DNA from 3 places in the Streptomyces sp. NPDC059398 genome. Region 3 is predicted to be linked to each of the others. Evidence: predicted binding sites of a transcription regulator. Region 3 holds the regulator's gene; each other region holds the start of a gene.
The links. Region 3 encodes HrcA, which represses chaperone genes, less so after heat shock. Its sites were predicted from a motif close to TTNGCACTCNGNNNNNCNGAGTGCNAA; they were not measured.

Region 1: the regulator HrcA is predicted to act here: its motif matches at 2,275-2,301, upstream of groES (co-chaperone GroES).
Region 2: the regulator HrcA is predicted to act here: its motif matches at 8,866-8,892, upstream of groL (chaperonin GroEL).

The regions. Positions count from the first base shown of each region.
Region 1 is NZ_JBHYWP010000025.1:65,109-75,652, reverse strand. Features, by position in the region: gene groL (chaperonin GroEL) at 85-1,707, opposite strand; gene groES (co-chaperone GroES) at 1,820-2,128, opposite strand; gene ACFXBC_RS12330 (SAM-dependent methyltransferase) at 2,524-3,750, shown strand; gene ACFXBC_RS12325 (hypothetical protein) at 3,927-4,292, opposite strand; gene ACFXBC_RS12320 (alpha/beta hydrolase) at 4,834-6,444, shown strand; gene ACFXBC_RS12315 (hypothetical protein) at 6,612-7,385, opposite strand; gene ACFXBC_RS12310 (DUF222 domain-containing protein) at 8,285-9,553, shown strand; gene ACFXBC_RS12305 (hypothetical protein) at 9,587-9,883, opposite strand; gene tsaD (tRNA (adenosine(37)-N6)-threonylcarbamoyltransferase complex transferase subunit TsaD) at 9,880-10,544, opposite strand, start outside.
Region 2 is NZ_JBHYWP010000011.1:81,890-92,433, reverse strand. Features, by position in the region: gene ACFXBC_RS06725 (ABC transporter substrate-binding protein) at 1-282, shown strand, start outside; gene ACFXBC_RS06720 (DUF3263 domain-containing protein) at 386-634, shown strand; gene otsB (trehalose-phosphatase) at 762-1,610, shown strand; gene ACFXBC_RS06710 (trehalose-6-phosphate synthase) at 1,729-3,147, opposite strand; gene ACFXBC_RS06705 (APC family permease) at 3,289-4,746, opposite strand; gene ACFXBC_RS06700 (glucosyl-3-phosphoglycerate synthase) at 5,175-6,119, opposite strand; SAM riboswitch class I at 6,276-6,402, shown strand; gene thrC (threonine synthase) at 6,418-7,719, shown strand; gene ACFXBC_RS06690 (MoaD/ThiS family protein) at 7,792-8,067, shown strand; gene ACFXBC_RS06685 (cold-shock protein) at 8,470-8,673, shown strand; gene groL (chaperonin GroEL) at 9,017-10,544, shown strand, end outside.
Region 3 is NZ_JBHYWP010000048.1:44,703-55,246, reverse strand. Features, by position in the region: gene ACFXBC_RS18715 (S41 family peptidase) at 1-1,543, opposite strand, end outside; gene ACFXBC_RS18710 (ATP-binding protein) at 1,549-2,499, opposite strand; gene ACFXBC_RS18705 (hypothetical protein) at 2,616-3,134, opposite strand; gene ACFXBC_RS18700 (16S rRNA (uracil(1498)-N(3))-methyltransferase) at 3,331-4,089, opposite strand; gene ACFXBC_RS18695 (nitronate monooxygenase) at 4,086-5,162, opposite strand; gene dnaJ (molecular chaperone DnaJ) at 5,276-6,412, opposite strand; gene hrcA (heat-inducible transcriptional repressor HrcA) at 6,413-7,423, opposite strand; gene ACFXBC_RS18680 (MBL fold metallo-hydrolase) at 7,581-8,426, shown strand; gene ACFXBC_RS18675 (DUF3097 domain-containing protein) at 8,437-9,255, shown strand; gene hemW (radical SAM family heme chaperone HemW) at 9,346-10,544, opposite strand, start outside.

The DNA.
Region 1 (10,544 bases), on a different contig from region 3:
CTCCCCCCCCCCCTAAACCCCCCCCGCCCGCCCCCCCTAATATTCCGCTGGGGCGCCGGGCCTCAGACGTGCGTCAGGTCAGCCTCAGTGCGAGTGGCCGTGACCGTGGGCCGCCTCGGGCTCCTCCTCCACCGGCTTCTCGACGACCAGGGTCTCGGTCGTGAGCAGCAGCGAAGCGATGGACGCGGCGTTCTCCAGCGCGGAGCGGGTGACCTTGACCGGGTCGATGACGCCGGCCTTCACCAGGTCGCCGTACTCACCGGTCGCGGCATTGAAGCCGTTGCCCTTGTCGAGCTCGGCGACCTTCGAGGTGATGACGTAGCCCTCAAGGCCGGCGTTCTCGGCGATCCAGCGCAGCGGCTCGACAGCGGCGCGGCGGACGACCGCGACACCGGTCGCCTCGTCACCGGACTTGCCCAGGTTGCCTTCGAGCACCTTGACCGCGTGCACCAGAGCGGAGCCACCACCGGAGACGATGCCCTCCTCGACCGCGGCGCGGGTCGCGGAGATGGCGTCCTCCAGACGGTGCTTCTTCTCCTTGAGCTCCACCTCGGTGGCGGCACCGACACGGATCACGCACACGCCGCCAGCCAGCTTCGCGAGGCGCTCCTGGAGCTTCTCGCGGTCCCAGTCGGAGTCCGTGGACTCGATCTCGGCCTTGATCTGGTTGACGCGGCCCTGGACCTCGTCAGCCTTGCCACCGCCGTCGACGATGGTGGTGTCGTCCTTGGTGATGGTCACGCGGCGGGCGGTGCCCAGCACGTCGAGACCGGCCTGGTCGAGCTTGAGGCCGACCTCCTCGGCGATGACCGTGGCACCGGTGAGGGTGGCCATGTCGCCGAGCATCGCCTTGCGGCGGTCGCCGAAGCCGGGGGCCTTGACCGCGACCGCGTTGAAGGTGCCGCGGATCTTGTTCACGACCAGAGTCGACAGGGCCTCGCCCTCGACGTCCTCGGCGATGATCAGCAGCGGCTTGGAGCTGCCCGCCTGGATGACCTTCTCAAGGAGCGGCAGCAGGTCCTGGATCGAACCGATCTTGCCCTGGTGGATCAGGATGTACGGGTCGTCGAGGACGGCCTCCATGCGCTCCTGGTCGGTCACCATGTACGGCGAGAGGTAGCCCTTGTCGAAGGCCATGCCCTCGGTGAAGTCCAGGTCCAGGCCGAAGGTGTTCGACTCCTCGACGGTGATGACACCGTCCTTGCCGACCTTGTCCATGGCCTCGGCGATGAGCTCACCGACCTGCTTGTCCTGAGCGGAGAGACCGGCGACAGCGGCGATGTCGGACTTGTCATCGATCGGGCGGGCGGTCGCGAGGAGTTCCTCGGACACAGCCTTGACCGCGGCGTCGATGCCCTTCTTCAGGGAGGCGGGCGAAGCGCCGGCGGCGACGTTGCGCAGACCCTCGCGGACCAGCGCCTGGGCCAGCACGGTGGCGGTGGTGGTGCCGTCACCCGCGATGTCGTTGGTCTTGGTCGCCACCTCCTTCACCAGCTGCGCACCGAGGTTCTCGTACGGGTCGTCGAGCTCGACCTCACGGGCGATCGTGACACCGTCGTTGGTGATGGTGGGAGCGCCGAACTTCTTGTCGATGACGACGTTGCGGCCCTTGGGGCCGATCGTCACCTTGACCGTGTCGGCAAGCTTGTTGACGCCGCGCTCAAGGGCGCGACGGGCGTCCTCGTCGAACTTCAGGATCTTCGCCATGGAGCTGATTCAGTCCTCTCAAAACGAACTGCGCCCCCGGGTGCCCGTCACTCGTTGTGCGAACACAGCAGATGCGGGGCCAGGGGCGCAGATCAAGAAATACGTCGGTGAATTACTTCTCGACGATCGCGAGAACGTCGCGAGCCGAGAGGACGAGGTACTCCTCGCCGTTGTACTTCACCTCGGTCCCGCCGTACTTGCTGTACAGCACGACATCGCCGGCCTTGACGTCGAGCGGAAGACGCTCGCCGTTCTCGAAGCGGCCCGGACCCACGGCCAGGACGACGCCCTCCTGGGGCTTCTCCTTGGCGGTGTCCGGAATGACCAGGCCGGAGGCCGTGGTCTGCTCGGCGTCGAGCGGCTGGACCACAATGCGGTCCTCGAGCGGCTTAATGGCAACCTTGGAGCTGGTTGTCGACACGATCCGGTCTCCCCCTTCGGAGATCTCACGGGGTGAACTGTCTGAGTGGCGACCGGATGGATCCGTCGTCGCGGGTGCCGGACCGGCCCGTCGCCAGATTTGGCACTCTCCCGTGGGGAGTGCCAGAACTGAGACTAGGACGGCAGTTAGCACTCGGTCAAGCGGAGTGCCAATGAGCCCCGGCCATGTCTGCTGCGGCTTCCTCCTCCCGGCCCCGGCCGGGGGCGTCGTGTGCCGTGTGGTGTGCGCCGTGCGCCGTGTACCACTCAAGGCCTCACCGGACGTACGGCTGCGCCCGCCCGCACCACGCCGGGCACCGCCCCCACCGCATCCGGCCCCCATATCCGGCACCATCCGCACTACCCGAAGCCACCCGGATCACCCACACGAACCACATGAACCGCATCACCCACAATGGACGGGTGACCGACCTCGACGCCTTCACCACGCTGTTCACCGATGAGGGCGCCGCCCTGCTCGCCTCGCTACGGGAGTACGACCCTTCCCAGGAGTTGGCCGTCGCCACCCGGCTGCGCCGCACGTACCCCACCGAGCTGGTCTCCACGGCCCTCGCCCAGGCGCGCCTGCGGCAGCGGGCCGTCCCGAAATTCGGCGCCGACGACGCGCACCGGATGTTCTTCACGCCCAACGGCGTGGAACAGTCCACACGTAAATCCGTCGCCGAGTACCGCGCCCGCCGCTTCGCCGGCCTGGGCGTACGCAACGTCGCCGACCTGTGCTGCGGTATCGGCGGGGACGCGTTGGCGTTCGCCCGCGCCGGGATCTCCGTACTGGCGGTCGACCGTGATCCGCTGACGGCCGAAGTCGTACGGGCCAACGCCGCCGTCCTCGGGCTGAGCAGCCTGATCGAGGTGCGGTGCACAGATGTGTCACAGGTCGTCACAGATCCGTACGAAGCGGTCTTCGTCGACCCTGCACGGCGTGGCGGGCGGGGCCGGATCTTCAACCCCGAGGCGTACTCACCGCCGCTGTCCTGGGCCACGGGTGCAGTGACCGACCGAATCGCCTCCGGTCCGTCGCACGGGACAGCGGGCGCTATCAAGATCGCTCCCGGCATCCCGCACGAGATGGTCCCCAGTGGCGCCGAAGCGGAGTGGATCTCCGACAGCGGTGACGTCAAGGAAGCGGTCCTCTGGTTCGGCACGGAACCGGGGCTGCGCCGCGCCACCCTGCTTCCGTCAGGAGCCACCCTCACAGACCGCGGACTCCCCGACCCCGAAGTACGGACGCCGGGCCGGTATCTGTACGAACCGGACGGCGCCGTCATCCGCGCCCATCTCGTCGCCGAGGTGGCCGAGGAGCTCGGCGGCGGGCTCATCGACGAGACCATCGCCTACATCACGGCGGACGAACTGCGCCCGACGCCGTACGCGACGGCCTACGAGATCACGGATGAACTCCCCTTCGGCCTGAAAAGGCTGAAAGCCCTGTTGCGAGAGCGGGAAGTCGGGAACCTCACGGTCAAGAAGCGCGGCTCGGCAGTCGAACCGGAGGAGGTACGCCGCCGGGTCAAGCCCCAGGGACCCAACGCGGCCACCGTGATCCTCACCCGGGTCGCGGGCGCGCCGATGATGCTGATCGGGCAGCCTGCCGGTTCCTGACGGGGCGACAGGGCCTGTCGGAGCGACAGGGCCTGACGCTGCTCCCTGTGTCCCTTCGGCTCTCTCCACCGGGGGTGGGCCTCGTCAAGCCGGGTCTCATCAGCCAGGGCCCCGTCAAGCAGGGCCGGCGTTGCCGGTCGGCGGCCGGTCGTGGCAGGCCGGTCAGGCCAGGTCGGTCAGGCCAGGTCGGTCAGATCTTCCGCGTACACCTGGGACAACGGCTGCGGACCCACGTACTGCTGACAGTTGCAAACCCCTGGCTCGAAGCTCAGCGGCTTCTTGTTCTCATCCCAGGACATCGGTACTTCGACGGTCTCATGGCACTTTCCCTGCCGGTCGTGCTTGGCGAGGTGGTGTGTGCAGCCGCAGACCGGCTCGGGCGGTTTGTTCGCCGCCTCGATCTCCCTGCGCTCCCGCTCAGCTGTCTCCAGCCGCTCCATCCGGCGCTCATGGCGAGTGCGCAGCGCGGTGCGGCCCGTATCCGCGACCCAGCCGAAGCCGCCGACCATGAAGAATATGAACACCCACCAGAACCAGCTCACTTGCGGCCCTTCCCCCCGGCCCGTGCGTTCCATCCTTCAAGGTTACGCGTACAGGCACCAAGCGCCGAAGAGCCGGTCGGCAATCCGGATCCGAATTGCCCCGGCGGGCAACCTGGGCGTGCTGGGGGCGGGTGTGCTGGAACGGGGGTGGTGGGGTCAGGGGTGGTGGGGTCGGGGGTAGTGGGGTCGGGGGTAGTGGGGTCGGCTTGCTGAAGTCGGGCGGGCCGGGCGATCGGCCACTGTCTGCCTGTCCCCCGTACGGCCCGTGTGCCAGGCGGTATCCGACGGGTCGTCAGAGGATGAAAATATGACGCCTCGTAAGCCATCGCGCCTGTCGGCGCGTTTGTCGCTCCGCTCGTCCCTCCCCGCACGATTCCACGCGCCCGGCCCCGCGCCGCTCTCCCCGCCCGGCCCCGCACTGCTCCCCCTGCCCGACCCCGCACCGCTTCGTACACTGTTCCTGTCGTCGCTGCGTACGTCGTTCCGTACGCCGCCTCCGGCAGCTCCCGCCCACGAGCCGCCCCGTAAGACATGGATCGGCGTGCCTCGTCGTGCATTCGGCCGTGCTGTGGGGTGCGCCGCTGCCGCTTCCCTGCTGCTTGGCGGGCCGGCGGTCGCGGCCGTACCGGCCCCGCCTGCTGCCACAGCGTCGCCTGCTGACACGCCGACAGCAGCTGACACCCCGTCGACGGCCGAGGGCGCCGTCGCCAGGCCTCCGGCCCCGGCCCCGTCGGCCTGGACCACGTGCCCCGCCCCTTCCCAGGCGCAGGGCGGGGGAAAGGCGCCGGGCTCCGGCTGGACCTGCGCCACGCTGAACGTTCCCCTCGACTACACCAAACCCGGGGGAAAAACGATCCCGCTGGCACTGATCCGTCATCGCGCGACAGGGCCCGGCAAGCGCATCGGTTCACTCATCTACAACTTCGGCGGCCCCGGCGGCTCCGGTGTCGACACGCTGCCTGCCTTCACGCCTACGTTCGCGAAGCTCAACACCCGCTATGACCTGGTGAGCTTCGATCCGCGCGGAGTCGGCAACAGCGAGCCCGTCAACTGTCTCACCGACCGGGAGACCGATGCGCTCAACTCGGTCGACTCCACGCCCGACACCCCCACCGAGGTCCGGCAGTGGATGGACGCGACCCGTAACTTCGCGGCGCACTGCGCGAAGAAGTCCGGCCCTCTCCTGCCGTATCTGACGACCACCAATGTGGCCAGGGACCTAGACCGGATTCGTGCGGCCGTGGGCGACAGGAAGCTGAACTACTACGGCTTCTCGTACGGCACGGAGCTGGGCGCGACCTATGCCCATCTCTTCCCCGGGAAGGTGGGCCGTGCGGTGCTGGACGGCGTCATGCACCCCGACAAGGACTTCACGCAAGGGGCCCTGTACCAGCTGAAGGGCTTTCAGCTGGCGCTGGACCACTTCGCGCGTTCCTGTGTCGCGGCCACGTATCTCTGCCCGCTGCACCGCTCCACCCCCGAGGGGGTGGAGAAGGTACTCACCGATCTGGTGACCGGCCTGGAGAAGCACCCCGCAGGCGCGAGGACGGGCCGCACGCTCACCGATTCGCTCGCCCTGACGGCGATCGAGGGCGCGTTGTACTCACCGGACTCCGGCTGGCCGCGCATGGCGAACGCGGTCGCCGTGTACCTCCGTACACACAACCCCGCGCCGTTGCTCACGATGGCGGACAGCATGACGGGTCGCGACGCCAAGGGGCACTACTCGAACAGCAACAACGTCTTCGCGGCCACCAGTTGCGCCGACTTCGGCGTCCCGGTGGGGAAGGCGGAGATCGAACGGCAGTTGCCCGCCTTCCGGAAGGCGTCGCCGCTGTTCGGCGCACAGTTCGCGTGGGCCCTGAACCAGTGCACGTACTGGCCGGTCAAGGGGGCAATGAAGCATATGGAGGTCAGCGCGAAGGGCGCGCCGCCGATTCTGGTCATCGGCAACACGGGTGACCCCGCCACCCCGTACGGCGGGGCGAAGGCCATGGCGCGGCGGCTCGGGAAGGGAGTCGGAGTGCTGGTCACCTGGAAGGGCGGCGAGGGCCACTGCTCGTACGGAAACGGCAGCGCGTGCATCGACGGCAGGGCGAACGCCTATCTGCTGGACGGGAAAGTGCCGGCTTACGGGACCAGTTGCTCCTGAGAGTGGGTGGGGGCCCGGGGGGATTCGGGCAGAGGTGATTGCCGAGGGGGCGGGGGGCCTGGGGGCCGCGGTGCCGTGGAGTGCACACCGCAGGGGGGCGGCACGGGACGGGTGGCACAGGTGAGAGCCGGTGTACGCCGTCCGGGTGCCGGTCGCGCTCCGGGTGGTCACTCCGGCAGCAGCTCGGCCGCGAGACGTTTGATTTGATCGGCGAGGGGGCGCTGAGCGGGCTCGTGGCAGGCGGCCGCGTCGGCGAGCCGAATGACGTCCGCCCGCCACCGGCCGCTCGCCGGCCCTCCGGCACCGACCCGGCTCAGACCGCGCTTCAGCAGTCCCGCTGCCACCTCCGGCTGCCCGCGGAGCACTGCCTTGACGACCGCCACTGCATTGGCGAGCGCACTGGTCGCAAGAGACCACTCGGGGTCTCCCAGCCCTGCTGATGCGCCGTCTCCCGATATCTGCGCCTGCACCTGCCCCCGAGGGCTACTTCCTCCCGCCGGGCCGGCCGGGCTGACCCGACTGACCGGCCCGGCCACGCCGACACGATTGACCGTTCCGGCCGTTCCAGCCAGCTCGGCCGGCTCGGCCGGCTCGGCCGGCTCAGAAGACAATGTCGTGATCTCCAGATCCAGCCGCCAGAACAGCGGCATATCCCGGAAGGCCAGGAACAACAGCCTTCGACCGCAGGACCGTCGCACATCGGGATCGCTCCGCAGCGAGACGACTGCTCGCACTGCCCCCAGGCAGCGCTCGACGGCAGCCACACAGGTATCGAACTGCGCACTGGGCACCATCCAGGCAATGTCAATGTCGCTGTACGGATCCGATGTCCCCCGGGCAAGCGACCCACGCAACGCTGCCACCGACCCGGCGCACTGCGCCATGAGCGCGCGCTGCAGTTCCTGAGCGAAGGCGGCACGACGGGCGGGGTCGAGGTCCATGGCGGGCGATGTGGGAGGCATGGCGCCACAGCGTAGAGGGAAGACGGCTCGGCTGAATCCATTCCACTCCGGACTGGGCGCAACTGGCCAGACCGAACAACACCTGCTCAGACCGGTGGGCCTTACGGTCACACCCGCGCGGCCTGACCGGACACCTGCGGACGATGAACCCCGCTGCCCCCTGCCCTTACACCCGAAAGATGCCCTACGGGCGAGCGTCCGACACCTCTCATCTATGGCTACGACAAGGTCGAGATGTTGAGTTCCATCCTCCGGATCTGCCATTCATACGAGTGAAAGCCCGCAGCGAGCTGGCATTACTACAGAGAGTGAGTAACGATAGGGAGACGACTTGCCAAAGGGGACGGCGAGAGTTGAGGCCAATCACGGGGGTGTGGGCCATGACCATCCAGACTGATCAGACGCGCCAAAAGGTAGGGACCAGCCGGGCCACTCGGCCCATCCGCGTAAGCCGAATCGAGACCGCCCGGCTGACGTATGGCTCCCGGACCGCTGTACTGGACAGAGCTGAGTCTGAATCACCTGCTTCATCCGGGACGTTCAGTTCATCCAGCGAACACGAGCCACTGAGCATGTCGACGGGCGGGGTAAACGAACCGGCCGAGCCAGTCACGCCGAAAGGGCCGGACGGGGCGGACGGGGCGGACGAAAACGTCCAGCTCCGACTGCCCGGCTCACCAGACCAGCCGGATCCACCCGCTCCTTCAACTCCACCAACTCGGTCGGCGCCGACAACACCGTCAACACCGGCAGCAGCATCACCCCCGGGACCAGGACCGGAAGCCCCGTCAGTTCCATCTGTCGCAGCCGGACCCCAGACACCGGATGACTGGGCCGCCCATCTAAGAGGAACAGCCCCGTCAGCCCAGACTGCTGCGCTGCTCGGATCCCTGGAGACAAAGAAACTGTCACCGCGCGGACGTATCGACGCCCTGGCCGTCCTTGAGCGCCACGCAGCATGGTTCGCTGCCCGCCAAGTCCATCTGCTGGCGGACATCGCCGCTCATGCCGAGGCAGCGCCCACCGGTGAGAGCGATGTCGACACCCAACTCCTGAACCACGGGGACTACGCCACCGAAGAAGTGGCGTGTGCACTGCGCATCAGCAACTCCACCGCCACCGAGCGGCTTCAGATCGCCAAGGAACTGGCCGGCCGGTACGCCGGGACGCTCGGCCTGCTCGAAGGCGGAGAGATCTGTTACATGCAGGCCAGGAATCTCGCCAACGCCTGCCGGGTTCTCGAACCACAGGCTGCCGCCCGAGTCGAGTCGGCCATGGCGACGAGGATGCCCACCCAGGCCACCGGCCAGAGTTCCCGAGCGCTGCGCCGTCAGGTGATCAAGGCGGACCCCGAGGGCTACCAACGCCGACTGGAACTGCGCACGAAAGAGCGGGAGATCGTCCGCTATCCGCAAGACGACGGCATGGTCACCTGGGGCGCCACCGTACCTGCGGAGCTCGGAGCCCGCTTCGACCAAGCAGTCGACGCCCACGCCACCACCCTCGTCGTGGACAACCGCACCCTGAGCCAGCGTCGAGTGGACGCCCTGGCTGATCTCATCCTCAACCGCCCGGTACTGCCGACCGGTTCGAACTTGCCCGCGAACCCCAAGGCCCCCCAAGGCCTCTCCGGGCACTATTCCGCTGCCCCTACCGCCCTGGTGCACGTCACCGTGCCCCTTGACGTACTGATCGGCGCGAGCGAAGACCCAGCGGAACTGAAGGGCTACGGCCCCATCACCGCCACACAGGCCCGCACCCTCGCTTTCGCCGAGGGGACGATCTGGCGCCGCTTGATCACTCACCCCAGAACAGGGCTACTCATCAAGACAGACCCCACCACCTACCGCCCCACCGCCGAAACTGAACGCCATGTCGTCGCCCGGGACCAGCAGTGCGCCTTCCCGTCCTGCCGCATGCCAGCACAGCGATGCGACCTTGACCACGTCAAGAAGTTCGATCACGACCGTCCCGAATCAGGCGGGCAGACAGTCCCGGAAAATCTCATCCCGGTCTGCCGTCGCCACCACCTCATGAAGCACCGGGGCAACTGGACTGTCACACGGGACTCAGTCACCGGAATCACCACCTGGGTCAGCCCGACCGGCCACGTCTACCTGAACACGCCGCGCAACTACGCGGAGTAGGAATGGCAGCAGGACAGCACAGCCACAGCGGTCCTACTCCACCCCTACCGATTCAAAACGCCAACGGTGGACCGCCCGTGTGATCAAACCGGCGTCGGGTTCGGGTAGTTCGGGCAGGTCCGCATCGTAAGGCGCGTCCCACCAGGTGAGGACCAGCACTCGGTCCTGAGGGGCACGCAGAAACTCGCGGCGCAGCGGGCCCTCTGTAGCGTCCATGTCGGCGCCGAGAGCCACCGCCTGTGCCTGTGCTGCCTGCTGCCGTACCCACTCCAGCAGTTCAGCACCCCGCCCATCGACCGCACGGGCCTCCCACATCAGCGCGACGGTCATGAGTAGAGGTTGTCCTTGCTGATTTCGTGGACGTGGTCATGGTCGTGTACGTGCCCGCCACCATGCCCGTGGCCGCCTGTTTGCCCATGCCCCGGGTCACCGTCCATCTGGGCATGCCCGGTTCCCGCCGCCTGATCCGATGCCACCGCCGGCACATGCGGGTCCGTCACCGGCAGCGACGAGTCCGCAGACAGGGCCCAGTCCGACGCCCCCCTGTTCCGCGCCACCATTTCGGCACCGAGCGCCGCAACCATGGCCCCGTTGTCCGTACACAGCCCGGGGCGCGGCACCCGCAGCCTGATGCCGGCCCGCTCGCAGCGCTCCTGGGCGAGCGCCCGCAGCCTGGAATTGGCGGCGACACCACCACCGATCATCAGGTGGTCGACACCCTCGTCCTTACAGGCACGTACAGCCTTACGCGTGAGGACATCGACGACCGCCTCCTGGAACGACGCCGCCACGTCTCTTATGGGAAGCTCCTCGCCTGCCGCCCGCTTCGCCTCGACCCAGCGCGCCACCGATGTCTTGAGCCCGGAAAACGAGAAGTCGTACGCCGCGTCCCGTGCCCCCGTCAGCCCGCGGGGGAACGCGATCGCCTTCGGGTCTCCCTCCCGGGCCAGCCGGTCGATGACCGGGCCGCCCGGAAAGCCGAGGTTCAACA
Region 2 (10,544 bases), on a different contig from region 3:
AGCGACAAGAACGTCCTCGACCTCACCCGCCAGTACAACCTGCTGCCCACCACCACATCGGCCTCCGGCACGCTGGCGGAGGACCCGCGCCACAAGTCCCTCAAGACCTTCCTGGACGAGCTGCCCAACTCGCAGCTGCCGCCGGTCGGCAAGACGTCCTGGTCGGTGGTGAGTGACGACATGAAGAAGGAGATCGGCAAGGCCCTCCAGCCGGGCGGCAACCCGGCGAGTGTCCTCAACCAGATCCAGAGCGAGGCGGCGGCAGCGCAGAACGCGGAGTAGCAGCCGGGGCGGAGCAGCGGCGGCGGCCCGGGAGCGCGGTCCGGTCGCGGTGCCGCCGGGTACGGGTGGCCCGGCCGCCGGGCTCCCCAGTACGTTGGTTCGTATGACTGGCGACGACGCGCACGGCCCCGCGCTCCCCGAGCGCGACCGCGCCGTACTCGCGCTGGAGCGCCGCTCCTGGCCGGGCGCCGGCGCCAAGGAGCGGGCCATCAGGGAGCAGCTCGGCATCTCACCGGTCCGCTACTACCAGCTCCTCAACGCCCTGCTGGACGACCAGGCGGCCCTGGCCCACGACCCGGTGACGGTCAACCGGCTGCGGCGGGTCCGGGCGGCCCGCCGCGAGCGGCGCTGAGCCCTGGGGCGCCCGGGCCTGACCCGCCCCGGTCTGTGCCACCCGGTCTGACCCGCCCGGCCTGTGTTGTCCCGGTCGGCCCGGCCCGTACGAAGCCCCCGGCCCGTCACCCCGCTAGGGTCGCCCCATGGGCAGCTCACCGAACACCCTGCCGACCCCCGCCACCGCCGCAGGCCGTGACGGCCTCGCCGCCTTCCTGGCCGTGCCCCGGAAAGCCGTGGTGGCACTCGACTTCGACGGCACGCTCGCCGATATCGTCCCCGACCCGGAGCAGGCCCGCGCCCACCCGGGCGCCGTCCCCGCGCTCGTCGCGCTCGCGCCGCGGATCGCGTCCGTCGCGGTCGTCACCGGGCGCCCGGCCGAGGTGGCCGTGGAGTACGGGGGGCTCGCCGGCGTCGCGGGCCTTGAGCACCTGGTCGTACTCGGCCACTACGGCGCGGAGCGCTGGGACGCGGCCACCGGCACGGTCGACGCCCCGGCCCCGCACCCCGGCGTCGCCGCCGTCCGCGCCGAACTCCCCGCGCTGCTGGAGGCGGAGAGCGCCGGGCGCGGCAGCTGGGTGGAGGACAAGGGGCGGTCGGTGGCCGTGCACACCCGCCGCGCCGCCGAACCCGAAGCCGCCTTCGAGGCCCTGCGCGCCCCGCTGGCCGCGCTCGCCGCACGGCACGGCCTCATCGTGGAGCCGGGCCGGATGGTCCTGGAGCTGCGCCCGCCCGGCGTCGACAAGGGCGCGGCGCTGACGGCGTACGTACGGGAGTCGGGCGCCGGTGCCGTCCTCTACGCCGGGGACGACCTCGGGGACCTGCCCGCCTACGACGCCGTCGACGTGCTCCGCGGACAGGGTGTGCCGGGGCTGCTGGTGTGCAGCGGCGGCGACGAGGTGCCCGAACTGGCCGCGCGGGCCGACCTGGTGGTGCCGGGGCCGGGCGCGGTGGTCGCCCTGCTCGCGGCGCTCGCCGACGCGGTCACGCCGTAACGGCGCTCGCAGACCCGGTCACGCCGTAACGACGCTCGCCGACCCGCCACGGGGTCACGGCGAGAGCGGAGCCGGTCACCGGGTGACGGCGCTCGCCGGCGCCGTCACGCCGTGAGTGCTATCCGGCGGCCGGGCCCAGTGCGTTCAGCTGGTCCAGGAACCACCGCTGCGGGGGCAGCGCGGTCGCCGCGGCGGCCAGCCGCTCGCTGCGCTCGGCGCGCTCGGCGTCCGGCAGGGTGAGCGCCTCGTGCAGGGCGGCCGCGGTGGCGCTCACGTCGTACGGGTTCACGGTGATCGCGTCGCGCCCCAGCTCCTCGTACGCCCCGGCCTCCCGCGAGAGCACCAGCGCGCACCCCTGGTCGGAGACCACCGGGACCTCCTTGGCGACCAGGTTCATACCGTCGCGGATCGGGTTGACCAGGGCGACGTCCGCGAGCCGGTAGGCGCCGAGCGAGCGGGCGAAGTCGTCCTTGAGGTAGAGCGCGACCGGCGTCCAGTCCGCCGTCCCGTAACGGGAGTTGATCTCGTCGGCGACCCGCCGTACCTCGTCCATGTAGGCGCGGTAGACCGCGAGGTCCTGCCGTGAGGGGTAGGCGAACGCCATGTGCACCACCCGGCCGCGCCATTCGGGGCGGGTGTCGAGCAGCTCCCGGTAGGCGAGCAGCCCGCGCACGATGTTCTTGGACAGCTCGGTGCGGTCCACCCGGACGATCGTCTTCCGGCGGGTCTCCGGGCCCTCGCCCGTGGAGCCGCCGATCCGTTCGCGCAGCTCGGCCATCCGCTCGTCCACATCGGGCTGGTGCGACCGCTTCCGCAGGAAGTCCGCGTCGGCGCCGAGACCGTGCACCGAGATCACGGTGGAGTCCCCGGTGCCGCCGACCACCTCCGTACAGCAGGCGGTGAAGGCGTCGGCCCAGCGCCGGGTCAGGAATCCGGCCCGGTCGGCGCCGAGGATGCCGCGCAGCACCTCCGCGCCGATGTCGTCGGGGAGCAGCCGGAAGTACTCGGGGGGCGCCCACGGGGTGTGCGAGAAGTGCGCGATCCGCAGGTCGGGGCGGAGCTCGCGGAGCATCCCCGGCACCAGGCAGAGGTGGTAGTCCTGCACCAGCACGGCGGCGCCTTCGGCGGCCTCGGCGGCCAGCGCGTCGGCGAAGGCCCGGTTGTACGTACGGAACGCGTCCCACCGGCGCCGGAACTCCGCGTCGAAGACCGGCTCCAGCGGGGTCTGGTAGAGCATGTGGTGGACGAACCAGAGCACGGAGTTGGCGATGCCGTTGTACGCGTCGGCGTGCACCTCGGGGTCGATGTCCAGCATCCGCACCCCGTCCTCGGCGATCCCGCGCCGCACGGCGGCCCGGTCGCCCTCGCCGAGGGCCGCGCAGACCCAGAGCGAGTCGGCGTCCCCCTCGACGGCGGAGAGCCCGGAGACGAGACCGCCCCCGCCGCGCTTGGACGTGAGTTCACCGTCGTCGCGGAGGGTGTACGAGACGGGGCCCCGGTTGGAGGCGACGAGGACGCGGGCGCGGGGAGAGGCCATGACGCGAACCTAGCCCGTGCCGCGAACGCTCAAACGTGGGGCGCTCGGCGTGGGCGCTGGGGTGGGGCGCTCGGCGTGCTCGGCGTGAGAACCCGGGGGCCCCGGGGCGGCGCGGGCCGGGCGGCCGCGCGGGGCGGTCCGTCAGTGCGGCGCCGCGGCTCCGTCGGCGGCGGGGGCGCGCTCGTCCTCCGGGACGGAGATCACCCAGTGGGTGGCCTGCCGGGGCCGGAGGTAGAGCGCCCAGTACGCGGCGGCGGCCACCACGACGGCCCCGGTGATCACCAGGCTCTGGGCGCTCTGCTGGCAGAGCACCCAGGCCAGGACGACGACCAGCAGGGCCGGGACGGCGGGCCACAGCGGCATGCGCCAGGCCAGCCGGTGCTTGTGGTCACCGCGCCGCGACACCAGGGCGCCCAGGGCGACGAAGACGTACATCGCGGCCACCGCGACACCCGTGACATCGCTCAGCGTGTCCAGATTGACGAAGCACAGCACCGCCCCCGGCACGCCCACGGCCAGCGTCGCCGCCCAGGGGGAGCCGTACCGCTTCCCGATGTGCGACAGGACGCGGTTGGCGGCGGCCGGCCAGGCGGCGTCGCGTGCCGACGAGTAGACGACGCGGGAGTTCTGGATCACCATCACGATCGCCGCGTTGATGATCGCCAGGGCGATGCAGAGGCTGACGAACGTGCCGACGCCGGAGTTGCTCCACCTCTGCACCATGCCCGCCACATCACCGGTGGCGAGGGTCCCGAGGTCCGGGGCACCGAGCGTGATCGCGACGACCGGGATCAGTACGACGGCGGCGCCGATGGCGAGCGTCCAGAGCACGGTGCGGGAGACGTTGCGGCGCGGGTTGTCCATCTCCTCGGCCAGATACACGGCGGTCGAGAAGCCCTGGAGGATGAAGAGCGCGGTGGCGAGCCCGGTGACGATCAGCCCGGCGGTGACGGGCGAGCTGTGGCCGTGTCCTGCGTCCATCACCGGGTGGACGAGCACCGATGCGGAGCGGCTGGTGTGGCTGAAGCCGAGGAAGGCGACGACCGCGCAGGCCACCACTTCGAGTACCAGGAAGATCCCGGTGATCCAGGCGTTGGCACGGAGGTCCAGCAGGCCCATCGCGGTGGCGAGCAGCATCACACCGGCCGCCGTGTACTGCGGGTCCAGATGCGCGAGCGGCGCCAGATAGTCGGCGGTGCCCAGCGCGATGATCGGCGGCACGATCATGACGACGATCAGTGAGAGCACGAAGACCAGCCAGCCGGCGAGGCGGCCCATCAGGGTGCCCACCATGGCGTACTCGCCACCCGAGCTCGGTATGAGCGTGCCCAGCTCCGAGTAGGTGAACGCGACCCCGATACAGAGCAGGCCCGCGATGGCGATGGTGAGGGCCGTCCCGGTGCCCAGGGTGGCGAACGAGTCCGGCACGATCACGAAGAGCGACGATGCCGGGGTCAGACAGGAGAGCGTCAGCAGCGTGCCGCCCACCACACCGATGGACCGGGTGAGCGTGGGAGCCTCCCCCGCCGTCACGGCACGGGTGTCCGCCGCCGGTTTCCCGGGGGCTGCGGCAACGGTCGTGTCGGGCGTAGAGGTCATCCGTCGTCCCATCGGTACTGGCGGCAGGGGGAGGGCCGGTGGCATGAGGGGGAGGCACTCCCCGGCGCGAGCCACCGATGAGTACCGCACATGCACGGCGGACCATGAGCGGACCAAGAGGGGCGTTCACGCCGCTCCGGTGACCGAAATACAACTCGCGACGCCGATTCCCGTCAAGGGTTCGTTAACGCGTCATTGCAACGGAATCCGTTGTGCGGTCAGGGATACGCGGCGCTCATCACCGCTTCGAATGCGGTGATTGCACGGATATCGCGGCTTGAAAAGGGGTGCGGATTCTCGTGCCGGCTTTGGCCAAATCCTTTCCATGGACAGCTGCCGGAGGAGGAGAGGGCTGCCCGGAGCGGGTGATCCGGGCAGGCCGCCCAGACCGGATCACCCGGTCCGGGCCGCCCGACCGCATCGCCCGGTCAGGCCGCCCGGCGCGCCGCGTACTCCCCGACGTCCCGCATCGGGGGCCGCTCCTCGGTGTCCACCGGGTAGGTCCGCGGTACGAAGCCCTCCGCGCTCCGTTCGAACTGCGTCAGCGCCGGACGCACCAGCTGGCCCCGTGACAGCCGCAGCTGCGCCGTGCGGTAGATCGCCGCCGCCATCCGCCCCAGCGCGAGCCCGTCCTGGTGGCGGTGTTTGCGCGAGCCCACGTCGACCTGGGCCAGTGCGTCGAGCCCCACCGTGTGGAGCGCGTCGACCAGGAGGCCCAGCTCCACCCCGTAACCGACCGGGAACGGCAGCTGTTCGAGCAGCGAGCGCCGCACCGCGTACTCGCCGCCCAGCGGCTGGACGAAACCGGCCAGCTGCGGCCAGTGCAGATTGAGCAGCGGGCGCGCCACCAGCTCGGTCACCCGGCCGCCCTGTCCCGCGGCCTCGCCGAGCGGCCGGTCGTACATGGCCTTGACGAACTGCACATCGGGTTCGGTCAGCAGCGGCCCGACGATCCCCGAGACGAAGTCCGCGGAGAACTCCCGCAGATCCGCGTCGACGAAGCAGACGATGTCGCCGCCGGTCACCAGGAGCGAGCGCCACAGCACTTCGCCCTTGCCGGGCACGGCAGGGAGCCGCGGCAGGATCTCGTCCCGGTGCACCACGCGCGCCCCGGCCGCGGCTGCGGTCTCGGCCGTACGGTCGGTGGAGCCGGAGTCGATGACCACCAGCTCGTCCACGAGCGGCACCGGCCGGGTGTCCATCAGCTCCCGGCGGATGGTCGCGACGATCGCCCCGACCGTCGCCTCCTCGTTGAGCGCGGGCAGGACGACACTCACCTTCGTGGAGCGCTTCGCGGCGGTCAGCCGGTCCAGCGGACGGTCGGCCACCGACCAGGAACGCCTGGTCAGCCAGCGGTCCACCTCTTCCAGCACGGCGCGTCTCCTTGACTGTGAGCCATCTCGCGGTTCGGACGGCTGTCTCAACCGTCCCTGCCTTCGGTTACAGTCTTGAACAACGCGAATGGCCACGGCATGCCGGGGTCAGCACCCGCGGACAAACACGCCGGGCCCCGACGCCCGCGTCATAAGCGCTCATCCAGAGGGACTGAGGGAACGGCCCGTAGAAGTCCCGGCAACCTTCCGCCGACCGCGAGGTCATGGTGGGGAAGGTGCCAATTCCGTCTCGCGGCGAAGTACGTCGTGAGGAAGATGAGGAGAGGACCTCGCCACCATGGCTGTGCAGACCGTTACCAGCACCGAAGACTCCACCGGGACCGTCGATCTCGGCCCCGCCGCGGCGCTCTCGTGCCGCGAGTGCGGTGAGCGTTTCCCCCTCGGCCCCCTCTTCGCCTGTGCGTCCTGTTTCGGGCCGCTCGAAGTGGCGTACGACCTGCCGAGCGGCTCCCCCGACGAGCTGAGGAAGCGCATCGAGGCCGGCCCGAACAGCATCTGGCGCTACGCCCCGCTGCTGCCCGTCCCCGCGGGCGTGGCCGACCAGCCCAATCTGAACCCGGGCTTCACCAAGCTCGTCAAGGCCGACAACCTCGCCCGTGAGCTGGGCGTCACCGGCGGTCTGCACATCAAGGACGACTCCGGCAACCCGACGCACTCCTTCAAGGACCGTGTCGTCGCCATCGCCGTCGAGGCCGCCCGCGCCTTCGGCTTCACCACGCTCTCCTGCTCGTCCACGGGCAACCTGGCAGGCGCCGTCGGCGCCGCCGCCGCCCGCGCCGGCTTCCGCTCCTGTGTCTTCATCCCGCACGACCTGGAGCAGGGCAAGGTCGTGATGGCCGCGGTCTACGGCGGTGAACTGGTCGGCATCGAAGGCAACTACGACGACGTCAACCGCTTCTGCTCCGAACTGATCGGCGACCCGATCGGGGAGGGCTGGGGCTTCGTCAACGTCAACCTCCGCCCGTACTACGGCGAGGGTTCCAAGACCCTGGCGTACGAGATCTGCGAGCAGCTCGGCTGGCGGCTGCCCGACCAGATCGTCATCCCGATCGCCTCGGGCTCCCAGCTCACGAAGATCGACAAGGGCCTCCAGGAGCTGATCAAGCTCGGCCTGGTCGAGGACAAGCCGTACAAGATCTTCGGTGCGCAGGCCGAGGGCTGCTCGCCGGTCTCCACCGCGTTCAAGGCCGGGCACGACGTCGTACGGCCGCAGAAGCCGGACACGATCGCCAAGTCGCTGGCGATCGGCAACCCGGCGGACGGCCCGTACGTCCTGGACATCGCGCGGCGCACCGGTGGCGCGGTCGAGGACGTCAACGACGAGCAGATCGTCGACGCGATCAAGCTGCTGGCCCGGACCGAGGGCATCTTCGCGGAGACCGCGGGCGGGGTGACCGTCGGCGTGACGAAGAAGCTCATCGAGGCCGGTCTGCTCGACCCGTCCCTCACCACCGTCGTCCTGAACACGGGTGACGGCCTGAAGACCCTGGACGCGGTCGCCCCGACGTCCGGCCCGACCGCGACGATCCGTCCGACCCTGGACGCGTTCCGCGAGGCCGGACTGGCCACGGGCGCCTGACACCCGCTGTCGACCGCCTGACACCGCCGTCCACCGTCCGACACCGCTGCCCATCCCCGGAAGGCAATCCGCATGAGCGTCAAGGTCCGTATCCCCACCATCCTCCGCACCTACACCGGCGGCCAGGCCGAGGTCGCGGCCGACGGCGGCACCCTCTCCGAGGTCATCGCCGACCTGGAGAAGAACCACACGGGCATCGCGGCCCGAGTCCTGGACGACCAGGGCAAGCTGCGCCGCTTCGTGAACGTGTACGTGAACGACGACGACGTCCGCTTCGAGCAGGGCCTGGAGACGGCGACGCCGGACGGCGCGGGCATCTCCATCATCCCGGCCGTCGCCGGCGGCTGAGCGAGCCCGCTGCCGCCCCCGCCCGGCATCTCCGCTGGACCCGTTGCCCTCTCCGCGTACGAAGCGGAGGGGGCAATTCAGCATGATTGAACACGGTAGAGTTGGGGCAGCCCCCTTGATCGCCCGCATCGCGGGCAGCCGAGCACGCGTCAATGTGCGGGCAATGTGCTCCCTCTCTTTGCGGCGTAAGTGCCCTTTGCCCGGCCCGACTTGCCCGGGGATCCCCGGAAATCCGCCGAATGGCGCCCTCGGCCGCGCTCAGAATTCTCGTCCGATTGACCTGTTGCAGAGGGCAGTTGGGCAGATACATTCAGCCGCGGTCGACGCGTTCCGGCGCAAGGTCTGACCCGGATCCCGCGAAGTGCGGGCTCTGTGCAAGGGCCAGTAATAGGGGAGTTAGTCATGGCTCAGGGCACCGTCAAGTGGTTCAACGCGGAGAAGGGGTACGGCTTCATCGCGGTCGACGGTGGTGCGGATGTTTTCGTCCACTACAGCGCGATTCAGATGGACGGCTACCGCACCCTTGAAGAAGGTCAGCGAGTCGAGTTCGAGATCTCGCAGGGCCAGAAGGGTCCGCAGGCGGACATGGTCAAACTCGCCGTCTGATCTCGGCGCGATCGGCCACCGAAGCACTCACGCATGAGAGGCCCGTACCCCACAGAGGGGCACGGGCCTCTCGTGCGTCCGGACCGCATCCTTCCCTTGCGCTTGCTCCCTCCCGTCACCCAACCCCCACCCCCACCGGGGCCTTCTCCGAAGGCGCTTGCACTCAAGGGGGTCGAGTGCTAATCATTGGCGTTAGCACTCTCCCAGTGAGAGTGACAGAAGGACCGGGTTGGTGAGGCCCGCGGGCCGGGTGGGGCAAGGAACCACCGGGCAAGCAGGCCGTCCGTCGCGGGCACCGCCAGGTCTGACGCTTTCCACCCCCTGTCCGGGAGGACCACTTCACATGGCCAAGATCATCGCGTTCGACGAGGAGGCACGGCGCGGTCTCGAGCGCGGGATGAACCAGCTCGCCGACGCCGTCAAGGTCACCCTCGGCCCCAAGGGCCGCAACGTCGTCCTTGAGAAGAAGTGGGGCGCCCCCACGATCACCAACGATGGTGTGTCCATCGCCAAGGAGATCGAGCTCGAGGACCCGTACGAGAAGATCGGTGCCGAGCTGGTCAAGGAGGTCGCCAAGAAGACGGACGACGTCGCCGGTGACGGTACGACCACCGCGACCGTCCTGGCGCAGGCGCTGGTCCGCGAGGGCCTCCGCAACGTCGCCGCGGGTGCCAACCCGATGGCGCTGAAGCGTGGCATCGAGAAGGCCGTCGAGGCCGTCTCCGCCGCCCTCCTGGAGCAGGCCAAGGACGTGGAGACCAAGGAGCAGATCGCTTCGACGGCCTCCATCTCCGCCGCTGACACCCAGATCGGCGAGCTCATCGCCGAGGCGATGGACAAGGTCGGCAAGGAAGGCGTCATCACCGTCGAGGAGTCGCAGACCTTCGGTCTTGAGCTTGAGCTCACCGAGGGCATGCGCTTCGACAAGGGCTACATCTCGGCGTACTTCGCCACCGACATGGAGCGTATGGAGGCGTCGCTCGACGACCCGTACATCCTGATCGTCAACTCCAAGATCGGCAACGTGAAGGACCTCCTTCCGCTGCTGGAGAAGGTCATGCAGTCCGGCAAGGCGCTGCTGATCATCGCGGAGGACGTCGAGGGCGAGGCGCTGTCGACCCTGGTCGTCAACAAGATCCGCGGCACCTTCAAGTCCGTCGCCGTCAAGGCCCCGGGCTTCGGCGACCGCCGCAAGGCCATGCTCGGTGACATCGCCATCCTCACCGGCGGCACGGTCATCTCCGAGGAGGTCGGCCTCAAGCTGGAGAGCGCCGGTCTCGACCTGCTCGGCCGCGCCCGCAAGGTCGTCATCACCAAGGACGAGACCACGATCGTCGACGGTGCCGGTGACAGCGACCAGGTCCAGGGCCGCGTCAACCAGATCCGCGCCGAGATCGAGAACTCCGACTCGGACTACGACCGCGAGAAGCTCCAGGAGCGCCTCGCGAAGCTGGCCGGCGGCGTGGCCGTCATCAAGGCCGGTGCCGCGACCGAGGTCGAGCTCAAGGAGCGCAAGCACCGCATCGAGGACGCCGTTCGCAACGCGAAGGCGGCCGTCGAGGAGGGCATCGTCGCCGGTGGTGGCGTGGCCCTGCTCCAGGCCTCCGCGGTGTTCGAGAAGCTGGAGCTCGAAGGCGACGAGTCGACCGGCGCCAACGCCGTGAAGCTCGCCCTGGAGGCCCCGCTGAAGCAGATCGCCGTCAACGGTGGTCTCGAAGGCGGAGTCGTCGTCGAGAAGGTCCGCAACCTGACGGTCGGCCACGGCCTGAACGCCGCGAGCGGCGAGTACGTGGACATGATCGCCGAGGGCATCATCGACCCGGCGAAGGTCACGCGCTCCGCGCTGCAGAACGCCGCGTCGATCGCCGCGC
Region 3 (10,544 bases):
TGGTCGCGGCGAGCGTCAGCAGATGCGGGCGGCAGGTGCCGATGAACGCCATGTCGAAGACGTGCGCGTCGTAGACCGGGTCGAAGGCGCGCTCGGAGAGGAAGGCGAGGTGCTTGCCGTCGGCCGTGAAGGCCGGGGCGAAGTCCCGGAAGCGCAGCGGGGTGGCATCGGCGACGGAGAGGTCGGCGAGGTGCGCGAGCTTGAGCTGGCGCAGCGGCTCCGGGCCGGGGTGCGACCAGGCGAGCCAGGCGGAGTCGGGTGAGAAGACCAGGCCCGACACGTCACCGTCGGCGCTGCGGTCCACCTCGTGCACATCGCCGGACTCGCGCTCGACGACCAGCAGCCGTCCGTCGTGTGCGGCGACGGCGAACCGGCTGCCGTCCGGGGCCGCGGCGAGCCCGAGCACCCGGCCGATACGGCCCTGGGCGATACGGCGCGGGGCGGCGGCCGGGCCTGCCCCGGTCGCGGGCGCGCACTCCAGGGCGTCCTCGCCCTCCGCGTCGGTGACCCAGACGACCTGCTCGGCGCCGTCCGCACGGAAGGTGCGGGGCAGTCTGGCCCGTACGCCCGGTTCGGCGGCCAGCGCGCGGACCGGGCCCTCGCGGTGGGTGACCCAGTGCACGGCGCCGCGCGACTCGACGGCGCTTCCGCGTCCGGTGCGGTCGGGGGAGACCGTGCCGATGTGGTGCCCGGCGCGCACGGAGTGCGGCTGGAGGTCGGTGCGCTGGCCGCCGAGGCGGACCTCGATCCGGCGGGGTCCGGCGCCTTCGAGGTCGTCGACGATCCACAGTTCACCGGCCGCCATGTAGACGACCCGGGTGCCGTCGGTGGCGGCCTGGCGGGCGTAGAACCCGTCGATGGGGGTGTGCCTGCGCAGCTCCGAGCCGTCCGGGAGCGAGGAGTAGAGCGCCCCGGTGCCCTCGTGGTCGGAGAGGAAGGCCACCCGGCCGCCCACCCAGAGCGGACACTCGATGTTGCCGTCCAGTCCGGCGTGCAGCCGTACGAAGTCGCCGCCGGTCTCACCGGTCCACAGCTTGCCCGCGGTGCCACCCCGGTACCGCTTCCAGCTGGCGGCCTCGCGGCCCATCGTCGCGGAGAGGAGCAGTACCCGCCCCTCCGGGCCGTACGCGAGGGAGCCGACCGGCCCGTACGGCAGGGTCCGTGCCGGGCCGCCGTCGACCGGGACGGCCCGCGCCCAGCTGCGCCGCAGCGAGACCTGGCCCTGGGTGCTGATGGCGAGCACCTCGCCGTCCGGGGTCCAGCCCCGGACCGACGTCCGGGCGTCGCCCCAGTACGTCAGACGCCTGGAGGGGCCGCCGTCGGACGGGGCGATATGCACCTCGGGTGCGCCGTCCCTGGTGGAGGTCCAGGCGATCCAGTGGCCGTCGGGCGATATCCGTGGATGGCTGACGGGGCTGTTGTCGGCGCTGACACGCCAGGCACGGCCGCCGTCGAGCGGGGCCATCCAGACGTCGTCCTCTGCGGTGAAGGCGATCAGATCGCCCTGGACATGCGGAAACCGGAGATAGGAAGGCTGTGTCACAGGGATCACCCTAGGCTGTCGCCCAGTCCGGCGAGCCTGAGTTGTCCGTACTCCCGGTGCGCCAGCGGCAGCCGGTAGGTCCCGCCGCGCTGCGCGAGCACCACCGACGAACTCACCAGCGAGGCGAGCGAGGATCCGTCCGGGAAGACCGTGCGGACCTGCTCGGCGGTGAAGGGTCCGGTGAACGCCGACAGCCGGGCCCAGAGCAGCCGTTCGGCCCTGCTGCACAGCTCGTGGCTCCACTCGACGGTCTCCAGGAGCGTGCGGTGCCTGGCCGGGTCGCCGGGGCCGTCGGTGAGGACGGCGAAGCGCCCGCCGGGCGAGCGGAGCACTTCGTACAGCTCCTTGGCGGGCATCTGCCGCAGGCTCCGGGCGGCGAGGAGGGTGGAGAGCGGATCGCCGTCGAGCTGCCCGGCCAGCCGCCCGGCCCAGCAGTCCGGCAGCTCCACACCGTATGAGGCGGCGTGCTCCCTGAGCAGTCCGGCGGTCTGTTCGCGGGACAGCGGCGCGACCTCCACCAGGTCCTCGCCCGGTACGCCGAGCGGTCTGCGGCTGGTGGTCAGGATCCGCAGCTCAGGACAGCTGTCGTGCAGCCGGCCGACGAGGTACGCGCAGCCCGTCAGCACATGTTCACAGGTGTCGAGGAGGAGCAGCCCCCGGCTGTCGGCGAGCAGGTCGAGCACCGCGCGCACCGGGTCGGTGCCGGGGGCGGGCGCGGTGTGCAGCGCGGTGGCCACCAGGTACGGGACGAGCGCCGCGTCCGGGCAGCCGGAGAGGTCGACCCGGTGCACGGGCGCACCGGTGCGCGGGGCGGCGTCGCTGACTCTGCCGGCCAGCCGTGACTTGCCGACGCCGCCGGGGCCCGTGAGGGTCACCAGACGGGTGGCGGCGAGGCGTTCGGAGAGCGCACCGAGCTCCGGCTCGGGCAGGACGTCCGGTTCGGGAAGTGCAGCCATGGCCCCACTCTGACCGGCGAAAGCCCGCCGCGCGCGGGAGTGGGGCGAAGATCCGTACACCTAAATCCGCGGGCGGGATACCTAGACGGGATACCTAAGTGCCGGCCGGGCGGTGGCTACTTGCCCGGGTACTGGGTGACGGTGGCGGTCACCGTCACCGTGGGATGTGCCCCGCCGCCGCCGTGGTCCGAGGCGCGCGGCGCTGTGGCGGTGTCGTGGTGCGGGGCCGCGCAGTTGCCAAGGAGGGTGGCCCTGAAGGCCAGTTGCCCGCCGACCGTGCTGGTCAGGCTGCCGCCCACACAGCGTCCGTCGACGCTCCTGGTCACCCGGCCCTTGACCGTGATGTCCTTCTTGTCCTTGGTCCTGCCCTGGCAGTCGACCTCTGCCACGCGGTGCTTGGCGGTGGAGGACGCGGGCGAGGCGCCGCCCTCGGCGTCCGCGGTGCAGGAGAGCCAGGTGACGCCGACGCCGTGGTGCTCAAGGGCGCTGGTGGCGGTGGTGTCGGTGGTGTAGGCGATGGATGCGGTGTTCAGCCCGTCGACCGGATCGCAGGCCGTGAGGCCCGACACGGCCGCGCAGACGGCGCCGAACGCCACGAGAACCGACCGGTATCGCACATGCCTCGATGCCCCCATACGGAGCAGGGTCCCACTCAACGGGCCCGAAGTGCAGCCTCTCTTCGGCCACTTCACTCTCGCGGGTGGCTTGACCACTCCGGCGGATGGCGGGCCACTCGCGGGTTTCGCGCCGCTCCCGCGGGTGGCGGACCGCTCGTAGCTTTCGCGCCGCCTCCGCGGGTGGCGGACCGGACCACTCCCCCTGCCGGACGGCTCAGCTCCAGCGTCCCGTCCTGGCCAGCAGCAGCGCCGCCGCGGCCGTCCCCGCCGTGGAGGTCCGCAGCACACTGCGCCCCAGCCGGTACACCCCGGCCCCGGCCGCCGTGAACGCCGCGAGCTCCTCCGGTGACACTCCCCCTTCGGGGCCGACCACCAGCACGATCCCGCCCCGGGCGGGCAGTTCGGCCGCGGCCAGCGGCTCGCTGCCGTACTCCTGGTCCTCGTGCAGCACCCCCGCCAGGTCGGCGTCGGCGAGGAGCGCGGCGACCTGCTTGGTGCTCAGCGCTTCGGTGACCTCGGGAAAGCGGGTCCGCCGGGACTGCTTGCCCGACTCCCGTGCCGTACTGCGCCATTTGGCGAGGGACTTGGCGCCCCGGTCGCCGCGCCACTGGGTGATGCAGCGCGACGCCTGCCAGGGCACGATCACGTCGACGCCGGTCTCGGTCATGGTCTCGACGGCGACCTCGCCGCGGTCGCCCTTGGGCAGCGCTTGTACGACGGTGATCCGCGGGACCGGTGACGCGTCCTCGGTGCAGGCGTCCACCCGGAGCTCCAGCCGGTCCTTGCCCTCGGCCGCCAGGACCACGCACTGCGCCCAGCGGCCCGCGCCGTCGGTCAGTACGACGTCCTCGCCCGCCCGCAGCCGCTTCACGGAGACCGCGTGCCGGCCCTCGGGGCCGTCCAGGAGGAAGGTGGCGCCGGATGCCGTACCCGGTCCTGGGACCGTCTCGACGACGAAGACCGGGGCGGTCATGACGCGTCGCCCCCGGCCAACACCGCGCGGGCGGCTGCCAGTTCGGAGATCAGCACCTCGACCAGCTGTCCCGCGGGCAGTTCCCGGGCGAGGCGGTGGCCCTGCCCGGCCCAGAGCGCCATGCCCTGGGCGTCGCCCACCCCGGCGGCGGCCTTGCGCAGTCCGGCGGTGAGGTAGTGCACCTGGGGGTAGGCGGCGGGGGCGTACGGGCCGTGCTCGCGCATGAAGCGGTTGACGAGGCCGCGCGCTGGGCGCCCGCTGAACGCGCGGGTGAGATCCGTGCGGACGAAGAGCGGATTGGTCATGGCCTGCTTGTGCAGCCTGTTCGCCCCGGACTCGGGGCACACCAGGAAGGCCGTACCGAGCTGGGCCGCGTCCGCGCCCGCCGCGAGCACCGCGGCGATCTGGGCGCCGCGCATCAGCCCGCCGGCCGCCACGACCGGCAGCTGCACGGTCTCCCTGACCTGCGTGATGAGCGACAGCACCCCGATGCCCGTGCCGTCGTTCTGCGGGTCGTCGCGGTGGGTGCCCTGGTGGCCGCCCGCCTCGATGCCCTGCACACAGACCGCGTCGGCACCGCACCACTGGGCGGTCTGCGCCTCCTCGGGAGTGGTGACGGTGACGATGGTGAAGGTGCCGGCCCGGTCGAAGGCGTCGAGCACGTCACGGGAGGGGCAGCCGAAGGTGAAGGAGACGGCCGGGACCGGGTTGTCGAGCAGTACGGCCAGCTTGGCCTCGTACCCGTCGTCCGTGCTGCCGTGGACATCGCCGAGGGGCGTCTCGTACCAGGTGGACTCACCGGCGAGCTGGTGGCTGTAGACCTCGACGGCGGCCGGGTCGGGGTTGCTCTCGGACTGCGGCATGAAGAGGTTCACGCCGAAGGGCAGCGAGGTCAGCCCGCGCAGCTGTTTGATCTCCTCGTACATGCCGTCCGCGGTCTTGTACCCGGCGGCGAGGAACCCGAGACCGCCGGCCTCGGAGACGGCTGCGGCGAGCTGCGGGCCTGAAGCACCGCCCGCCATGGGGGCCTGCACGATCGGATATCGGCAGAGATCGGCGAGTACGGAGGACATGACCGCATCGTGCCACGTCCTCCGCACCGCACCGAATCGGTGGCGGCCCGAAGACGACCGCCGGGGCGTCGGCCCCCGGGTGCCCGGGCCCCCGGCAGAAGAACAACCGCGGGCTACCTCCCGTTGAACGCGTCCTTCAACCGGGAGAACAGCCCCTGCTGCCCCGGCTGGAACTGGCCGGTCGGGCGTTCCTCGCCGCGCATCTTGGCGAAGTCCCGCAGCAGCCGCTCCTGTTCGGCGTCCATCTTCGTCGGGGTGAGCACCTCGACATGCACGATCAGGTCGCCACGGCCACCGCCGCGCAGATGCGTGATGCCGCGCTGGTGCATCGGGATCGACTGGCCGGACTGCGTGCCCGGCCGGATGTCGACCTCCTCCAGCGCGTCCAGCGTCTCCAGCGGCACCTTCGTGCCCAGCGCCGCCGCCGTCATCGGGACCGTCACCGTGCAGTGCAGATCGTCGCCGCGCCGCTGGAAGACCGCGTGCGGCAGCTCGTGGATCTCGACGTACAGATCACCGGCGGGGCCGCCGCCGGGGCCGACCTCGCCCTCGCCCGCGAGCTGGATCCGGGTGCCGTTGTCGACACCGGCCGGGATCTTCACCGTCAGGGTGCGGCGGGAGCGGATGCGCCCGTCGCCCGCGCACTCGGGGCACGGGGTCGGCACGACCGTACCGAAGCCCTGGCACTGCGGGCAGGGCCGCGATGTCATGACCTGACCCAGGAAGGACCGGGTGACCTGTGAGACCTCGCCACGGCCGCGGCACATGTCGCAGGTCTGGGCCGAGGTGCCGGGGGCGGCGCCCTCGCCGCTGCAGGTCGTGCAGACCACAGCGGTGTCGACCTGGATGTCCTTCGTGGTGCCGAAGGCCGACTCGTTGAGGTCGATCTCCAGCCGGATCATCGCGTCCTGGCCGCGCCGCGTACGCGACCTCGGCCCGCGCTGGGACGACGTACCGAAGAACGCGTCCATGATGTCCGAGAAGTTGCCGAAGCCGCCCTGGCCGAAGCCGCCGGCTCCGCCGCCGCCCGCCTGCGAGAGCGGGTCGCCCCCGAGGTCGTAGACCTGCTTCTTCTGCGGGTCCGACAGCACCTCGTAGGCGGCGTTGATCTCCTTGAAGCGTTCCTGCGTCTTGGGATCGGGATTGACGTCCGGGTGGAGCTCGCGCGCCAATCGCCGGAATGCCTTCTTGATCTCGTCCTGGGAAGCGTCGCGGCGCACGCCGAGAACGGCGTAATAGTCCGTGGCCACTTACGACTCCGCCAGGATCTGTCCGACGTAACGTGCCACTGCGCGTACCGCTCCCATCGTTCCGGGGTAGTCCATGCGGGTCGGTCCGACCACGCCGAGTTTGGCGACTGCCTCGTCGCCCGAACCGTAGCCGACGGCGACGACCGATGTGGACGTCAGGCCCTCGTGGGCATTCTCATGCCCGATGCGTACGGTCATGCCCGAGTCCTCACCGAGCAGCTTGAGCAGCACGACCTGCTCCTCAAGCGCTTCCAGCACCGGCCTGATGGTCAGTGGGAAGTCATGTCCGAATCGCGTCAGATTGGCGGTTCCGCCGATCATCAGCCGTTCCTCGGTCTCCTCGACCAGCGTTTCGAGCAAGGTCGCGAGCACCGTGGAAACCGTACCCCGGTCCTCCTGTTCGAAGGACTCGGGCAGGTCCTGCACCAATTGTGGGACGTCCGCGAAGCGCCGCCCCACCACCCTGCTGTTGAGCCGGGCGCGGAGGTCCGCGAGAGAAGTCTCACCGAACGGCGCCGGGCAGTCGATCATGCGCTGTTCGACCCGTCCGGTGTCCGTGATCAGTACGAGCATCAGCCGGGCCGGGGCCAGCGCGAGCAGTTCCACGTGCCGCACCGTGGAACGGGTCAGCGACGGGTACTGCACCACGGCGACCTGCCGGGTGAGCTGGGCCAGCAGCCGTACGGTCCTGGCCACCACGTCGTCGAGGTCGACGGCGCCGTCCATGAAGTTCTGGATGGCGCGCCGCTCGGGCGACGAGAGGGGCTTGACCCCCGCGAGCCGGTCGACGAACAGCCGGTACCCCTTGTCCGTGGGGATGCGGCCCGCGCTCGTGTGCGGCTGGGCGATGAATCCCTCGTCCTCCAGGGCCGCCATGTCATTGCGGACGGTGGCCGGTGAGACACCGAGCCGGTGCCGCTCGGTGAGCGCCTTGGAACCGACCGGCTCCTCGGTGCCCACATAGTCCTGGACGATGGCGCGCAACACTTCGAGTCTGCGTTCGCTGAGCACCCGCGCACACCTCCAGCTGTCGATCCGGACCTTCCTGGCACTCGGAATGTTCGAGTGCCAGCAGCGTCCCAGTGTACGGCGGAGGGGTTCACCGCTGGCAAGGGCGGCCTGTCGCGCGGTCGCGCCGGTCTCCGCCGGGCGGGGATAACGTCGGGGTATGGACGCCACTGACCCCTCTTGGACAATCTCCTCCTGGGAAAACTCCGGCTGGGAGCATCTGGCGCCCGGCGTGGGCCGGTGCCGGCTCCCGCGCTGGGACGCCACGGCCGGGCTGGTGGCGGGCCGCTACGGCGCGCTGCTCTTCGACACGGGCGCGACCCTGCGCGAGGGCCGGGAGGTCCGGCTGCGCGCGGAGGCGGCGCTGGGCCGCCGGGTGACCCATGTCGCGCTGAGCCATCCGCACTTCGACCATGTGCTGGGCACGGCCGCGTTCGCAGGCGTCCAGGTGTACGGGGCGGTGGGGACGGAGGCGCTGCTCACCCGGGGCTCGCGCGGCGCCGACGCACTGCGCGAGGACGCGGTACGGCACGGGGTCCCGGCGGCCGAGGCCGCCGAGGCGGTGGCGCATCTGGTCGCCCCGCACCATCCCGTCTCCGGGGAGCTGACCCTCGACCTGGGCGGCCGGAGGGTCACCCTGGTGAACTGCGGCCCCGGCCACACCGGCCACGACCTGGCGCTGCTCGTCCCGGGCGGGAGCGGAGGGCCGGGCCACGGCGAGTCGGGTGGGTACGGCGGGCCGGGTGGGCACGGCGGACCGGGCGGGAGGCCCGAGGGGGCGCCGGGCGGCCGTACCGTCGTCTTCTGCGGTGATCTGGTCGAGGAGTCGGGCGAGCCTCAGGCGGGCCCGGACGCGATGCCGGGGCGCTGGCCCGCCGCGCTGGACCGGCTGCTGGCGCTGGGCGGCGAGGACGCCCTGTACGTACCGGGGCACGGGGCCGTGGTCGACGCCGCGTTCGTCCGTGCTCAGCGGCGGATGCTGGCAGCGCGCCCCGGGGTGTCGTAGCGTCTGCGGAATGCGCAGCTACAGCCCCGACTTCACGCCGCCGTGGAAGAAGCAGACACCCGCCCGCGAGGTCGCGGCCGAGCCGGATCTGGTGGTCGAGGAGATCGCCACCGGTTTCTGCGGTGCGGTGATCAGGTGCGAGAAGACGGCCGAGGGTCCGACGGTCACCCTGGAGGACCGCTTCGGCAAGCACCGGGTGTTCCCGATGGGGCCGCGCGCCTTCCTTCTGGAGGGCCGCCCGGTCACACTCGTACGCCCCACCGCGGCGCCCCGGCGCAGCGACCGGACCGCGTCCGGTTCGCTGGCGGTGCCGGGCGCGCGGGCGCGGGTGGCGCGGGCCGGGCGGATCTATGTCGAGGGGCGCCACGACGCGGAGCTGGTCGAGCGGGTGTGGGGCGACGATCTGCGGATCGAGGGGGTCGTGGTCGAGTATCTGGGGGGCATCGACGATCTGCCCGGGATCGTCGCGGAGTTCGCCCCGGCGGCGGACGCGCGGCTGGGGGTGCTGGTCGACCACCTGGTCCCCGGTTCGAAGGAGTCCCGGATCGCGGCGGAGGTCTCCAGTGACCATGCGCTGGTGGTGGGGCACCCCTACATCGATGTCTGGGAGGCGGTGAAGCCGTCGTCCGTGGGGATCGCGGGGTGGCCGTCCGTACCGCGCGGACAGGACTGGAAGACGGGGGTGTGCCGGGAGCTGGGCTGGCCCGAGAACACCGGCGCCGCCTGGCAGCGCATCCTCGCGAACGTACGGTCCTACCGCGATCTGGAGCCCGCGCTGCTGGGCCGCGTCGAGGAACTGATCGACTTCGTGACGGCACCGGAGGACTGACGCCCCTCCTGGGGGCGCCTCCCAGCGGTAGCTGGGGGAGATTGAGGAGCGGGGTCCGGGGCGGGAGCCCCGAGTGGGCGGCGCCGGCCCTCAGTCCACCAGGTCCCGCACCACCGCGTCGGCCAGCAACCGCCCCCGCAGGGTGAGCACCGCCCGCCCCGCCTCGTAGGCCCCCGCATCGAGCAGCCCGTCCCCCAGGGCGCGCCGGGAAGCGGCGAGCCCCGCCGGGGCCAGGATGTCCAGCGGGCAGCCGTCGCGCAGCCGCAGTTCCAGCAGGATGCGCTCCACCCGGCGGTCCTCGGCCGGCAGGATCTCCCGGCCCGCGCCGGGTGACTTCCCGGCCGCCAGGGCCGCCGCGTACGCGCCGGGGTGCTTGACGTTCCACCAGCGCACGCCGCCGATGTGGCTGTGCGCGCCGGGGCCCGCGCCCCACCAGTCCGCACCGCGCCAGTACAGCTCGTTGTGCAGACAGCGGCCCGCATCGGTGGTGGACCAGTTGGAGACCTCGTACCAGGAGAACCCCGCGTCGGCCAGTACCGAGTCCGCGATCAGATAGCGGTCCGCGTGTTCGTCGTCGTCGGTCATCGGCACCTCGCCGCGGCGGATCCGGCGGGCCAGCTGGGTGCCCTCCTCGACGATGAGCGCGTAGGCGGAGATGTGGTCGGGCCCGGCGCCGACCGCCGCCGAGAGCGACGCCCGCCAGTCGTCGTCGGACTCCCCCGGCGTGCCGTAGATCAGGTCCAGATTGACGTGCTCGAAGCCCGCCGCGCGCGCCTCGGCGACACACGCCTCGGGCCTGCCCGGGGTGTGGGTGCGGTCGAGGATCTTCAGGACGTGCTGCCGCGCGCTCTGCATCCCGAACGAGATCCGGTTGAACCCCCCGGCCCGCAGCTCCGCCAGATACTCCGGGCCGACGGACTCGGGGTTGGCCTCGGTGGTGATCTCGGCGTCCTCGGCGAGGCCGAACTCGTCCCGGACCGCCGCGAGCATCCGTACCAGGTCCGCCGCGTCGAGCAGGGTCGGTGTGCCACCGCCGACGAAGACCGTGCTCACCGGCCGCGGGTCGTCGCCGAGCACCTTGCGGGCCAGCCGGACCTCCTCGGTGAGGGTCGTGGCGTAGTTGTCCTGCGAGGCCAGCACACCGCCCGAACCGCGCAGCTCGGTCGCGGTGTAGGTGTTGAAGTCGCAGTACCCGCAGCGCGTCGCGCAGTAGGGCACATGCAGATAGAACCCGAGCGGCCGCTCACCCGCACCCTTCAGGGCATGACCGGGCAGCGCCCCGTCATCGG